One region of the Shewanella mesophila genome, then DNA from elsewhere that is predicted to be linked to it. Evidence: predicted binding sites of a transcription regulator. Region 1 holds the regulator's gene; each other region holds the start of a gene.
The links. The regulator LexA, encoded in region 1, represses DNA repair genes until DNA is damaged. The targets are predictions, from matches to a motif close to TACTGTATNNNNATACAGTA.
Positions count from the first base shown of each region.

Region 2: a site for LexA is predicted at 2,349-2,368, ahead of recG (ATP-dependent DNA helicase RecG). Genes of this name have one in related genera too.
Region 3: a site for LexA is predicted at 2,794-2,813, ahead of recA (recombinase RecA). Genes of this name have one in related genera too.
Region 4: a site for LexA is predicted at 1,463-1,482, ahead of K0I73_RS10845 (DNA topoisomerase III). Genes of this name have one in related genera too.

Region 1 covers NZ_CP080421.1:113,001-116,683, reverse strand. Annotated here, with positions in the region: gene nudE (ADP compounds hydrolase NudE) at 1-70, opposite strand, end outside; gene yrfG (GMP/IMP nucleotidase) at 168-836, shown strand; gene lexA (transcriptional repressor LexA) at 960-1,577, shown strand; gene K0I73_RS00530 (cell division inhibitor SulA) at 1,574-2,083, shown strand; gene coxB (cytochrome c oxidase subunit II) at 2,481-3,683, shown strand, end outside.
Region 2 covers NZ_CP080421.1:3,912,394-3,916,076, reverse strand. Annotated here, with positions in the region: gene K0I73_RS17215 (DUF3014 domain-containing protein) at 1-76, opposite strand, end outside; gene recG (ATP-dependent DNA helicase RecG) at 222-2,297, opposite strand; gene K0I73_RS17205 (response regulator transcription factor) at 2,435-3,031, opposite strand; partial or broken gene K0I73_RS17200 (sensor histidine kinase) at 3,040-3,683, opposite strand, start outside.
Region 3 covers NZ_CP080421.1:2,963,824-2,967,506, forward strand. Annotated here, with positions in the region: gene alaS (alanine--tRNA ligase) at 1-963, opposite strand, end outside; gene K0I73_RS13135 (regulatory protein RecX) at 1,165-1,611, opposite strand; gene recA (recombinase RecA) at 1,625-2,686, opposite strand; gene mutS (DNA mismatch repair protein MutS) at 3,019-3,683, shown strand, end outside.
Region 4 covers NZ_CP080421.1:2,486,658-2,490,340, forward strand. Annotated here, with positions in the region: gene K0I73_RS10845 (DNA topoisomerase III) at 1-1,451, opposite strand, end outside; gene K0I73_RS10850 (hypothetical protein) at 1,655-1,918, shown strand; gene K0I73_RS10855 (methyl-accepting chemotaxis protein) at 2,245-3,683, opposite strand, start outside.

The DNA of each region.
Region 1 (3,683 bases):
GTTCAATCTGAAACAGACGGCTCTTTGCAACAACTTCTGCATGTAAAATCTGTGGCTTCTTGTCCGACATGAATGTCCCTGATAAAAATGGCGTTTGCATCACAGTCCAATCTTACTATGATGTGATTAATCCACAACTCTACCGATGGAATTTTTTCACACCGATTATGTTTCCATGGAATAAGATAGATACAGTGCTACTCGATATGGATGGCACATTACTGGACTTGCATTTTGACAATCACTTCTGGCTCAGCCTAGTGCCTCAAACCCTTAGCCATCAAAAAAACTTGCCGATCGATCGCGCAAAAAACCTAGTAGAAGCCGCCTATGACAAAGTCTTTGGTACCTTAGAGTGGTATTGTCTCGACTACTGGGAGCGAGAACTCCAACTCGATATCATCGCCTTGCACCGCAAGGTTGTCGACAGAATCCAAATGCGCCAAGATAGCATGCCATTTCTAACCGCCTTAGGAGAGCAAGGGAAATCGAGAATCCTAGTGACCAATGCCCATCCAAGCAGCCTCGCACTAAAACTTGAACATACTGATTTAGCCGCAGGTCTAGACCATATGCTATCGAGCCATTCAACGGGATACCCTAAGGAAGCTGCCCAATTTTGGGAGACGCTTTTCACACAATATCAACTCGACCCAAGCCGATGCTTATTCATTGACGATAGTGAACCCATCTTACAAGCCGCACAAAAAGCAGGTGTTGGTTATCTGCTTGGGATTGAGAACCCCGATAGCCAAAAGCCACTAAAAATTTTTAACGACTTCCCAGCAATAGCCGACTATCACGATCTACTCGATGATCTTTTAGCCGAAGAATAGGCACTGCGTCTGTATGAATAAAATGAGAAAGCTAATGGTTTTAGGTAAAAATCTGGTTAATACTTGCACTACCACAAATACTGTATATACTAACAGTTACTGTATGGAAAGACAGGATTGATAATGAGACCATTAACACCCAGGCAAGCTGAAATTTTAGAGCTAATTAAGCGTAATATCGCCGACACGGGCATGCCACCGACCCGAGCTGAAATTGCGCGTAGATTAGGCTTTAAAAGCGCTAATGCCGCCGAAGAACATCTGAAAGCACTGGCGAAAAAAGGCTGCATCGAGATTATGCCAGGTACATCTCGCGGGATAAAACTCACCCAAGAAGATGAGCCAGAAGAATTAGGTTTACCATTAATCGGCCAAGTTGCCGCCGGTGAACCCATACTCGCCCAAGAACACGTCGAGCAACACTATCAGGTCGATCCCAACATGTTTAGGCCCAGTGCCGACTTTCTGCTGCGAGTTCGGGGTGACAGCATGAAGAATATTGGCATCTTAGAAGGCGATCTACTTGCTGTGCATAAAGTAGAGCAAGCGAGGAATGGACAGGTTGTCGTCGCTCGAGTTGAAGATGATGTCACGGTTAAGCGTTTCGAAAAGAAAGGCAACACTGTGTACTTACATGCCGAAAATGAAGAGTATTCACCTATTATTGTTGATCTCACCAACCAGAGCCTAAGCATTGAAGGTTTAGCTGTCGGCGTTATTCGCAACGGAGACTGGCAATGAACAATTTAATCGGTAATGCGCCACGTCATCCCGGCCTCTGGGTTGATATGAATAGCCAACTGAAGCCATCGCATCAAAATACCATTTCAACGGTATCAAGCTGTACTCAAGGTAAAAATGAGTTACAAGCTTTAACTCCTCAACTAGCGAGATTAAGCCAGCAAGGACAATGGGTCGTATTGATCAGCCCACCCAATATTGGCTACAAACAGATGCTCGCCGATGCAGGGGTTCGCATGGACCGCATTCTGCTCGTACATACCAAAGATGAAGTTGAAGCGCTTTGGGCAATGGAAAAAGCACTCACAAGTGGTACATCCAGTGCGGTAATTAGTTGGACGCAATCACTCGATGAACGCGATAATCGTCGCTTACAGATAGTCGCTAAAAACACTCAAGCCCTAGGTGTTGTTATTGAAGATGCAAATAGTCACTTACCTGTAACAGCCCATATGCACGAGGATCTCGGCTTACAACAAGCTTGTTTATTTAGCTCATTTCATTAATTGATTTACTCTGCCTTTCCGTACTAAAGCCCCGCAAGGGGCTTTTTTGTCGCTGTTTTGTTTAGAAAAATAAAATAAAAGTGATCTTGATCAATATTTGAACACAGATTAAGTTAGTAGTAGATATCAACGATTATTTGTTATATCCGAACAATTTAGATGTCGATGTTATTGATTCAATCAGCAGTGATTTATTGAGCCAATACGTTGAAATTAGCCTGATATATTCAGCCGTAAGTGCAAGCGTGGTCACCACCAGCAATAACAATATTTACACCACCAGCGCACTTTGAAGTCATCGTTGCTTTTTTGGGAACCGAAGAGTTTGCATAGAGCCGAGACATACTGTGTGGCTCTTCTTTGTAGTTGCCTTCGCAATTGACAGAGGAGAAGTCTAGTGAAGCAAGTGTTGTATTGTTTGCTGGCGTTGCTGTTTACGCCCCCCATACTCGCAGCCGATATGCCCCTAAATATGACAGAAGGGGTTACAGAGATTAGTGGAAGAGTGTTTGGTCTCCACATGACCATTCTCTACATCTGTTGTGCCATAGGCATTGTGGTCTTTGGTGTGATGATCTATTCGATCATTAACCATCGACGCTCTAAAGGTGCCGTTGCCGCCAACTTCCATGAAAGCACTAAGGTCGAAATAGCCTGGACCATTGTTCCTTTCGTTATCTTGATCATGATGGCTATTCCAGCAACACAAACCCTGATCGCAATGGAAGATCCCAGCGATGCGGACTTGACCATTAAGGTCACGGGCTCCCAATGGAAATGGCATTATAGCTACTTCGATTATGATATCGAGTACTACAGCCTACTTGCAACGCCAAGAACACAGATAGAAGGCAGTGAAGCCAAAGGCGAGCACTATCTGCTTGAAGTTGATAAACCGCTCGTTCTACCTATTAATAAAAAAGTTCGTTTCTTAATGACTTCAGAGGATGTGATCCATTCATGGTGGGTTCCTGCATTTGCGGTGAAAAAAGATGCCAACCCAGGGTTTATCAACGAAGCCTGGACCCGTATCGATAAACCCGGTACCTACCGAGGGCAATGTGCTGAGCTCTGCGGTAAAGACCACGGCTTTATGCCTATCGTCGTCGAAGTGCTTTCTGAAGCCGATTTTGACAACTGGATACAAGCTCAAAAAGCCCAAGCTAGTCTCGCGGCTGCGCAAGCCGAAGCCTCATTGAGCCAGACTCTTTCTTTGGAAGAGCTAATGACCCAAGGTGAGCAGGTTTACATGGCACGCTGCGCAGCTTGTCACCAACCTAATGGTGCGGGATTATCTGGGGTATTTCCTTCCCTAATTGGTAGCCCCATTATCACAGGACCAGTATCAGATCATATTAGCATAGTGTTGCATGGTAGAGCGGGGACGGCGATGCAGGCATTTGCTAAACAGCTAACGGCAGCTGAAATCGCCGCAGTAGTCACCTTTGAGCGTAATGCTTGGGGTAACGACTCTGGCGATATTATTCAAGCTGCTGATGTCAGTGGCTCCCAACGGGCAAGCTCTGCTGCAGCGACTGATACCACGCCAAAGACGCCTAGCACCTTACCGGAAAACTCACCAACGACAGAAAACATAACG
Region 2 (3,683 bases), 520 kb from region 1:
CAACGGCAATTGTTAATGCACTAGCGCCACCACGTTTTTCTTGGGGTGCGATTCTATCTTCTTGACTGACTTGCATGAAAGTTCCTTGAAAAATAGCTGGTGTGTAAGGAGCGTACCCTTAATGGCCTTCCTCCATTCTGCAAAATTAACTCGACTTGTCTAGTGAAGTTGGTTGAAATAAAAAATAATTAACCTGATATGAGAGCTTACGCTGTCAAAGATCAGGCCTGAACATATTGTTGCCGCTCGCCTAGCCAGCGCATTATGATGGCATCGACATTATCGGGCACCTGCTGCATAACGTGCTGAGCCAGCTTTTGAATATGGGGAATAAGTGCTTGGTCACGAATAAGATCGGCGATTTTCATCTCCGCAATGCCCGTTTGTTTGGTGCCTAATACTTCACCTGGTCCCCTGATCTCTAAATCTTTTTGCGCAATCACAAATCCATCGTTACTGTCGCGTAATACCCCAAGGCGTTTTGTTGCGGTATGGGATAGCGGCGCTTTGTACATGAGCACGCAGTGGCTGGCAATGGCTCCACGACCGACTCGCCCTCTGAGCTGATGTAACTGTGCCAAGCCCAGTCGCTCGGGGTTCTCGATAATCATCAGGCTCGCATTGGGTACATCGACACCCACTTCAATCACCGTCGTTGCCACTAATAGATGAATATTCCCTGCTTTGAAGTCAGCCATAATGGCTTGTTTCTCTGCGGGCTTCATTCGTCCGTGCACTAAGCCAATGGATAATTCAGGTAACTGCTGTTTGAGCTCTTCGGCGGTATCTTCGGCGGCTTGGCACTCTAATACCTCAGATTCTTCGATGAGAGTACAGACCCAGTAAGCTTGCCTATTGTCATGCAGAGCGGCTTGGCGTACGCGATCAATTACTTCGCAGCGGCGACCGTCAGATACGGCGACCGTAGTCACTGGCGTTCGTCCCGGTGGCAGCTCATCGATAATGGAGGTATCGAGATCGGCATAGGCTGTCATCGCTAAGGTGCGGGGGATCGGGGTTGCCGTCATGATCAATTGATGAGGATGAAAGCCTTGGCTAATCCCCTTTTCTCGTAGACCTAATCGTTGATGGACCCCAAATCTGTGTTGTTCATCGATAATAATTAGCGCCAGTTTATTAAATTCCACTTGTTCCTGGAAAATCGCATGGGTGCCAATAACGATGTGGGCTTCACCGCTTTTTATCTGTGCTAATGATTGACTGCGTGCCTTGCCCTTGAGTTTGCCTGCTAACCAGCCAACGGTTAAGCCAAGAGGTTCAAACCAAGCGGCGAAGTTTGTAGCATGTTGCTCTGCTAGCAGTTCTGTTGGCGCCATCATAGCAACTTGGTAGCCACTCTCTATGGCTTGCAGTGCGGCTAGGGCAGCCACGAGTGTTTTGCCTGAACCCACATCGCCTTGTACTAAACGCATCATAGGATGGCTTAACGCTAAATCGGCGGTGATATCGGCAACGACTCGCTGCTGTGCTCCAGTAGGTTTAAAGGGTAGTGATGCGAGAAATGGGGTGAGTAGCTGACCAGTCGCTGTCATTGATACTGCGGCGTCATGATTGCTGCGCTGTCTCAGTTTTAACATGCTGAGGTTATGGGCTAGTAGCTCCTCTTGGATCAATCTTTGCTGCGCAGGATGAGTGCCTTGTTCTAGTTCATAGAGGGCTACGCCGATCGGGGGGCGGTGCAATAGTTGTAGCGCGTCGATCAGCGACATCTGATTTGGCTGCAGCTGAGGTGGTAATAACTCTTTTAGTCCACCATGGGCGAGTAATGCTAGTGCTTGTTCGGTAAGTTTGATCCAACTGGCCTGTTTTAGCCCCTCTGTCGTGGGATAAATTGGCGTTAAAGTCTCACTCAAGTTCAGGTCGCTATCAGAGTGGATAACCTTGTACTCTGGATGAATAATTTCTGGATGATGTTTGCCGCGACGTATCTCACCATAGGCGCGGATCGTGGCACCGTTTTGTAAGCCATTGCGCTGTGCAACCGAGAAATTAAAGAAGCGCAGTGTCACCATGCCGGTTTCATCTCTCACCGTGCAGGTGAGCATGCGCTTACGACCCTGAATAATTTGTGATGATTGAATCGTGGCTTCGATGGTGCCATAGCTGCCAGGATAAAGTGCAGCTATCGGGTATATTTGAGTACGATCTTCGTAGCGTAGCGGTAGATGAAACAATAGGTCTTGGACTGTTTTTATGCCGAGCTTTTCTAGCCGCTGCGCCATTTTGGTCGCCACGCCTTTTAACTCAGTTACAGCCATAAGATCGAGTCTATCCACGCTTTATACCCATTTGATTAATTGAGTCATTTAGAAGTTTGATAACTCAATCACTGTAAATATATACATATATTATCAGAGTTTGATGTGAACGCAATCTTGCCGCAATTTCGTTGAGGTTTGCTATATCACTGTCGCTATAGCCATCCCTTTTGTTTGGCAATACGGGCCGCATCAATTCGATTGGTTGCGTTCAGTTTGGCGATCGCCTCAGATAAATAATTACGGACGGTGCCTTCGGCGATAAATAGGGTATCGGCAATTTCGGCTGTGCTACGTCCGTCACTGGCTAATCGTAATGCTCGGCGTTCTTTATCGTTGAGTGGGTCTTGCTCGCCTACGGCCATGATAGCCAGTTCGGGATCGATAACTCGCTTACCTTTAGCGATCAATCCTATGGCTTCAATGAGTGAGTCTGATGGCGCATCTTTTAGTAGAAAGCCGCCAACTCCCGCTTCTATTGCTCGTTTGATGTAGCCCGCTCTGCCAAAGGTGGTCAGGATAATCACCTTAATCGGTGAGGCTTGTGTGTTACACCAGTCGGCGAGTTCGAGACCTGTGTAACCGGGCATCTCAATATCGGTCAGCAGCAGATCAAAACTATCGCGCTTTAATAGCGCGAGAGCCTCATTGCCGTCTTTAGCCTGAATCACTTCAAACTCTCCTTCTAGGGACAGCAGTGCCGCTAATGCCCCTCGGACCATGGCTTGATCTTCAGCCAGTAGTATTCTCATGCTTATCCTTAGCGTGGCAATGTCAGCGTAAAGTGGGTGTTGGTGTTTAACTGATAATCGAGTGTACCACCAAATTGAGCCAGTCGTTCTCGTATACCAGTAAGTCCATTTCCCTCGTTAATAGAGGCGATAGACGCATCATCAGTTACAGTGATTGAGAGCGCACCTTCCGTATCAGCGAAGACGATGTCGCAGTGACTTGCACTGCTATGGCGGATGATGTTATTGCAAAGTTCGGTCAAGCTTAAGATCACATGGGTCTCTATATCTGGCGGTAGCTGTGGAATATCGCCCTTCAAGGTAACGCTCATCCCTTTGTCTCGTAATGCTTGGCACAGGTAGGTCACGCTGGAAGCTAAGCCTTTATGTTTATAACCTGAGACGGTTTGACGTATCTGACTCAAACTATCGCGAGCAATGGCGTTAAGCTCCTGTAATTCAGCGCTAGCTTGGTCAAGTTTACTCTTGGCTAAAAGCTTTTGAGCTAATTCGGCTTTGAGTGAGATAGATGAGAGGGAGTGGCCCATAATGTCATGCAGATCCCTCGCGATTCGCTCTCGCTCCAACATTGTCGCAAGTTGAGTGATCTCTTGCTGACTTCGATGTTCAGCCAGTTTTGTCGCGACTCGTTTTTGCTCGGCAACGCCAAAGA
Region 3 (3,683 bases), 1.5 Mb from region 1:
CTTGTTACCGTGACGAACGGCGCGGCGAATAATACGACGTAATACATAACCTCGACCTTCGTTCGACGGCATGACACCATCGGCAATCAAAAACGCACAAGAACGAATATGATCGGCAATAACCCGTAGTGATTTATTTTCTAAATCAGTAACGCCAAGAATTTCAGCGGCTTTTTTGATTAATGCTTGAAAGATATCAATCTCGTAGTTTGAATGAACGCCTTGTAAAATAGCAGCAATGCGCTCAATTCCCATTCCTGTATCGACTGATGGCTTAGGGAGTGGGTCCATCGTTCCGTCGGCTTGACGGTTGTACTGCATAAATACGATGTTCCAGATCTCAATAAATCTATCACCATCTTCTTCAGGCGTCCCAGGGCGACCACCCCAAATATGATCGCCATGATCATAAAAAATTTCAGAACAAGGACCACAAGGGCCCGTGTCGCCCATTTGCCAGAAGTTATCTGACGCATACGCAGCGCCTTTGTTATCACCGATACGGATGATATTCTCCGCAGCGACGCCGATCTCTTTATTCCAGATCTCAAACGCTTCATCGTCGGTTTCATAGATAGTGACGCACAGACGTTCTTTCGGCAGCTTTAGCTCTTCAGTCAAAAAGGTCCAAGCAAAACGAATCGCATCTTGCTTAAAATAGTCACCGAAGCTGAAATTACCGAGCATTTCGAAAAAAGTATGGTGACGTGCGGTATAACCCACATTATCTAAGTCATTATGTTTACCGCCGGCGCGAACACAACGTTGCGAGGTTGTCGCTCTGGTATAATCACGCTTGTCTTCGCCAAGAAAGACATCTTTAAACTGGTTCATACCAGCGTTGGTGAACAACAAGGTTGGATCATTACCAGGTACCAGTGAACTGCTGTCCACGACCTGATGACTGTTTCTGCGGAAGAACTCCAAGAAAGCACTTCTCAGCGCTGCAGTGGTTTGATACATGAAATTATCCTGAATTAGATTATATTCTCAGTGACATTTAAGCGTTCACCGATACTCTAGTTAGCCCAACATTATAAGCAGTCTGTTGTTGAACAACCAGAGGTTTAGCCGAGGATAGTAAAAGAAACCGAAAAATAACGGGGAAAAATAAACAGGAATTAAATAGTTTAGTAAAACGAAGAGCCCATAGGCCAATGGATCTTAGTCGACTTCAACCTCTAATGCATAAGCCACTTGTTCGTAAGTAAAACCCTGAGCAAGTAAATAGCGAGTTCTGCGGGCCCTCTCTTTCTGATCCGCAATAGCACCGCTACTAGCAAACTTTTTATCGGCTTTTGACCTTGCCAACTCAAACCAATCACAGCCACTATTATTGAGCGCCGTTTCAATCGTCTCTTTGGATAATCCCTTCTGCGCCATCGACTGACGAATCCGATTATGTCCGTGCCCTTTGCTGATATGAGATCGCAATAAAAGCGCAGCAAAGCGCTGATCATCGAGATATCCATTATCAACACAGCGATCTAACACGGGGTCGATTTCAGTCAGCTCAAAGCCCTTCTGTATCAGCTTGGTTTTTATTTGATGGCGGGAATAGTCGCGGCGGGCAAGTAGCCCAACCGCGATATGCATAGCAGAAGTTGTCATAACAAGTTAAAACTTAAAACACTTCGCCTGTTTCTAGGTCGATATTTTCATCACTGACCGCTGATTCAACGGCAACTTTAGGTCCGCTCAACAACATGGTGCGTAACGCCGTATCAATTTCTGCAGCAATTTCTGGATTATCAGTTAAGAACTTACCAGCATTAGCACGACCTTGACCAATTTTGTCACCTTTATAGCTATACCAAGCACCCGCTTTTTCAATCAGCTTATGCGCGACACCTAAATCGACAAGCTCACCAGTACGGTTAATCCCCTGTCCATATAGTATTTGGAATTCCGCTTGTTTAAATGGTGCTGCAATCTTATTTTTAACTACTTTTACGCGAGTTTCGTTACCGATAACTTCTTCTCGGTCTTTAATCGCACCAGTACGGCGAATATCTAAACGAACAGAGGCATAGAATTTAAGCGCATTACCACCAGTGGTTGTTTCAGGGTTACCAAACATCACACCAATCTTCATACGAATCTGGTTAATGAAGATAAGCAATGTGTTCGATTGCTTAAGGTTACCCGCTAGCTTACGCATTGCTTGGCTCATCATACGCGCCGCTAAGCCCATGTGAGAATCACCAATTTCCCCTTCAATCTCTGCCTTTGGTGTCAACGCTGCAACAGAATCGACAATAATTACATCGACCGCACCGCTACGCGTTAGCGCATCACAAATCTCAAGCGCCTGTTCACCTGTATCTGGTTGAGAACAGAGAAGGTTATCAATATCAACGCCAAGCTTTTGCGCGTAAATAGGGTCAAGTGCATGCTCTGCATCGATAAAGGCACAGACTTTACCATCACGCTGGGCCGCTGCGATCACTTCAAGAGTTAGTGTGGTTTTACCCGACGACTCAGGGCCATAAATTTCAACAATACGTCCTAGTGGCAAACCACCAGCACCAAGTGCAACATCTAATGATAGAGAGCCAGTAGAGATAGTCTCAACATCCATAGAACGGTTTTCACCTAACTTCATGATGGATCCCTTACCAAATTGTTTCTCAATTTGACCAAGAACCGCGTTAAGGGCTTTCTCTTTATTTGCATCTATCTTCATTGTATTGTCCTCTCAATCACAGACGCTGCGCTGTGGTAAATCCGTTAGGATAAAGCGAGTCGTTTAAAATTCACGCAACGCCTTATGTCTCAATATGCAAACTAGTATACTGTACAATCATACAGTATCAAGTGCTGTTGATGATTATTTTTTATCAACTTTAAAACAAGCACTTACTCATAGGTTGAAATTGATCGTTGCTAAATCACACAATTAATAGCCATAAATCATTACCCAGGTTAAATTTATTGTTAATATTGGCGACATCATTTTTATCGTAATCTTGGCGTTATTACACTGAGAATTATTTTGCAGGATACCTTGGTCATTTCATGAACGCAGTTGATATTCAAAGTCTCGAGAAGCATACCCCAATGATGCGTCAATATTTGACGCTAAAAGCCGAAGCGCCCGATATGTTGCTGTTCTATCGCATGGGTGACTTTTACGAGCTATTCTACGATGATGCCAAGTTAGCATCAGAGTTACTGGGAATATCCTTAACGGCTCGTGGAAAAAGTGGTGGCAATCCTATCCCTATGGCTGGGATCCCTTACCACGCGGTAGAAGGCTATCTTGCCAAATTAGTGCAGCTAAGAACATCGGTAGCGATTTGTGAACAAATTGGCGATCCAGCTACATCAAAAGGGCCTGTTGAACGTAAAATAGTACGCATTGTTACGCCAGGGACACTAACTGACGAAGCCTTACTTCAAGAGCGTCAAGATAACCTTTTAGCAGCGGTTTATCACGGAAAAGTCGGCTTTGGCTACGCCACCTTAGACATTTCGTCAGGCCGATTTGTGGTAACAGAACTCGCCACAACTGAAACATTAGAGGCGGAGCTTCAACGCACGAATCCCGCTGAACTGCTGCATAGTGAAGATTTTAATGAGATGGCACTTATTAGTGCTTTTCGCGGCAAACGTCGTCGCCCTGAATGGGAGTTTGACTACGATACCAGCTACAAACTTCTGCTTGAGCAGTTCGGTACGAA
Region 4 (3,683 bases), 1.9 Mb from region 1:
CCCGAGTGCAAGGTTTGCCCCTCTATCAGTCGTGGAAGCAACTGTAAATCGTCGCTGTCATTATCTCTTTGTGAAGGCTTGTTAGCTGATTTAGGAAACAGCTGTTTCCAGCCTAGAGACTTCTCCTGCTTAGCTTTGGTCTTAAATCGTCCCTTTTCTATTTCAATTTCCACTTCGGTTTCATGGTACCGATATACAGGATAAAACTGCGCGAGGTATTGCCTGGCGACATGCAGATAGATCTGTTTCTCAGCTTGGGTTAAACCCGATAAGTTTGCCACCTTTTCGGTGGGAACGATGGCATGGTGTGCATCCACTTTTTTGTCATTCCATGCCTTAGATTTTATCTTAGGATCGGGGCTATCAATACCTTCGACTAATTCACTCGCCCCTTTTAACACCGCAGCAATAACACTTGGGGCAAGCACAAACTGCTCCTTAGGAAGGTATCGGCTATCCGACCTAGGATAGGTAATTAACTTATGTTTTTCATAGAGTGACTGGCACGTATCGAGCACAGCCTTTGCGCTCATACTAAATCGCTTCGCCGCATCAATCTGCAGCGCCGAAAGACTATAGGGTAAAGGTGGGCTTTGTTGTTTATCGCTGCTTTGAAGTGATGTCACCTGAGCGCTTTTATCTGTGATCCGTCCAACCACGTTCAGGGCTAATCCTCTAGACAAAACTCGCCCATCTTCGTCCATGTAGGGGCGACATGCATCACTGGGCAGCCATTTCGCTTTGAATGTTTCTTGCTTATCGGTGTAAAGATTTGCAAGCACTTCATAGAAAGGTTTGCTAACAAAGCCAGCAATTGCCTCATCACGACGCACCACAAGTCCCAGCAGTGGTGTCTGTACCCGACCAACAGATAACACGCCTTGGTAACCCACCTTGCGACCTTGCAAGGTATAGGCGCGAGTCATATTCATGCCGTAAAGCCAATCAGCCCTTGACCGCGCTAATGCCGATGTCGATAACGGGATAAATTCACGGTTAGATCTAAGTTGCCCCAAGGCTCGCTTCACCGCTGGCGGATTTAAGTCGCTCACCAACAAGCGCCGAGTTTGATTAAGTTTATTACCTTTAACGCCAAGATGAGCGATGACTTCATCGACGAGCAACTGTCCCTCACGATCGGGATCTCCAGCGTTGACCAGCTGAGTCGCCTGCTTCACTAAGCCTCGCAATACCGTCAACTGGCTGCGAGTTTTTGGTTTAGGTTTCATCTTCCACTCTTGTGGAACGATGGGCAAGTGTTCAAACTTCCATGATTTGAACGCGGCATCATAGCTGTCTGGCTCAGCTTGCTCTAACAAGTGACCAATACACCAAGAAACGCAATCGCCATTTGCAGCCGTAATAAACCCCTCCCCCTTTTTCAATGGTTTAGGTAATACATCGGCAATAGCCCTGCCTAGACTCGGTTTCTCTGCGATATATAAAATCATAACCCAACAAATACTGTATAAATTAACAGTAACTTTAACTCAGCAAAGTGAATGGCGCAAACTCAAAATACTTTTGCTGCTTACAACACGTACTTTGTAAATTCAATTGAGAATGATTCTCATCTAAAGCTAATATCTTTAGTTAATACCTTTAGTTAATATCTATCGTTGATATAGTCACAACCCATTTTGGGAGTCTAAAAATGAATACCATCACAGCGACTAACAATCGATTGGACCAAGTGCTCATCTATCAATTTTTGTTAGTAGCAGCCGTACTTTTATTAGTAGCGCCGCTCGCTACAAAAGGCGCTGCGCCAGAGATAGAATTGATGTTTAGCCTACAAATCATACTGACGAGCATAGCTACTTTAGTCGCCATTTTTATTAAGCAAGCGATTAACCGCACCTCCATCTCGATACTTTTTGGCATTTGGTTACTCGTTTGGGTGACGCATTTGTCCTAGTTCTGATTGGTCAGTTAATAATGAGGTCCTAAATATCCTAAGGTCAAGGCTCGCACTGCCACTGATAGACAGCTCATCTTTGATTGAATTACCCCCAAAAGCCCATAGAGTGACTCATTAAGTGAGCGGGTGAAAGCACAGACCTCAAAGAGACATAGCTCGAAGGTAAACATAAGATTGAAGTTGAAACTCTAAGGTAGTAGTAAAAATCATTGAAATAGAAGCAATATAAGAAAAAGAATTAACGGTAAAAAAAAACTGTGATTTAAAAAATCATTGATGACCAAGACGCAATTAATGCTCTTGGCCACCAAAGTAAACTCGGATTAGGTTTTCAGCTTACCTAACTGTTGATGTTGCTGGGCAACTAAATCGGCGAGGCTCATACTACTTTGCTGCGCTTCATCTGCCAGACGCGCTAACTCTGAAGCAGAGTCAGAGATCCCGGTAATGTTCCGGTTGACCTCTTCGGTGACAGCACTTTGCTCCTCCGCTGCTGTCGCAATGTGGGTAACCTGACTAGAGACCTCTTCGATTTGACTCACAATAGTGTTAAGTGAATTTAAAGCCGACTCAGTTTGCTCTACCGCACGCTGCGCGCCATTTACACCTTGGTCAATGATGTTTGAGGCACTGTTAACCTCTTTTTGTAATGACTCAATTAGCTTACTAATCTCATCGGTCGAGCTTTGAGTTTTCGATGCCAACGCCCTAACCTCGTCAGCCACCACCGCAAAGCCTCGTCCTTGCTCACCAGCACGCGCCGCTTCAATTGCAGCATTTAAAGCCAGCAAATTAGTTTGTTCGGCAATCGCACTGATCACTTCTAAAATTTTACTGATGTTGGTACTGCTATCTGCGACCTTACTGACCGCTTCTTTCGCCAACAATGATTCCTGAGACATATTGGTCACAAAATCCATCGCCTTGCTCAAGCTATCCTCGCCCGCTTTAACATTCGCCGTCATGGCTTCTGTTTCTGCTGCGGTTTGCTCGGATGCTTTGGCGACCTCAAGGGCTGTAGCACTCATCTCATTAACGGCCGTGACCACGCTTTCTATCTCACTGTACTGACGGTTTACACTGTCTCGAGTCTGCTGCGCAATACCCGCCGCGGTTTGGCTTTCATCTTGCGAACGAGAAGCTAACTCTTTGAGTTCACTGATTAACAGCCTTAACTTAGTAATGAAGCCATTAATACCACCGCCCAGCGCAATAAGTTCGGCATGGGACTCAACCGTTATAGATTGAGTTAAATCACCCTCGGCACTTGCTAAGTTCTCTACTCGGCTTTGAATCACCTTCAAGGGCGCAATAATGGAGCGGATCACTAGACTAATCGTTATCACTGCAATGACAGACACGATACTGCCGACAATCAGCAATAAACTACCAAGAGAACTGGCCATCGCAGACATTGCATTGTCCATCTCTAGCGCCGCCTTATAAGCATCGGCTTTATTTACTTCTATGACTAACGACCACTGAGCACCTGCTACGGCAATATCGATAGGATAAGCCACAACAATATTATCTGCTTGCTCTAAATATCCGCCATTGTTGTTTAGCTTTTGATACTGAGATGCGAGATTGGGATCAATTGATTCTGACAAGGGCCGAGCTTTCTTATCATAATGACTGGCCGCTACCACTAAGCCTTTTTGGCTAAGTAAGGTCACTTTTGCTTTACCTTGATAAAGGCTGTTTGAAAGCTCATCGATCAGCTTTTGAAATATCGGTAAATTAAGGTCGACGCCAATAAGCC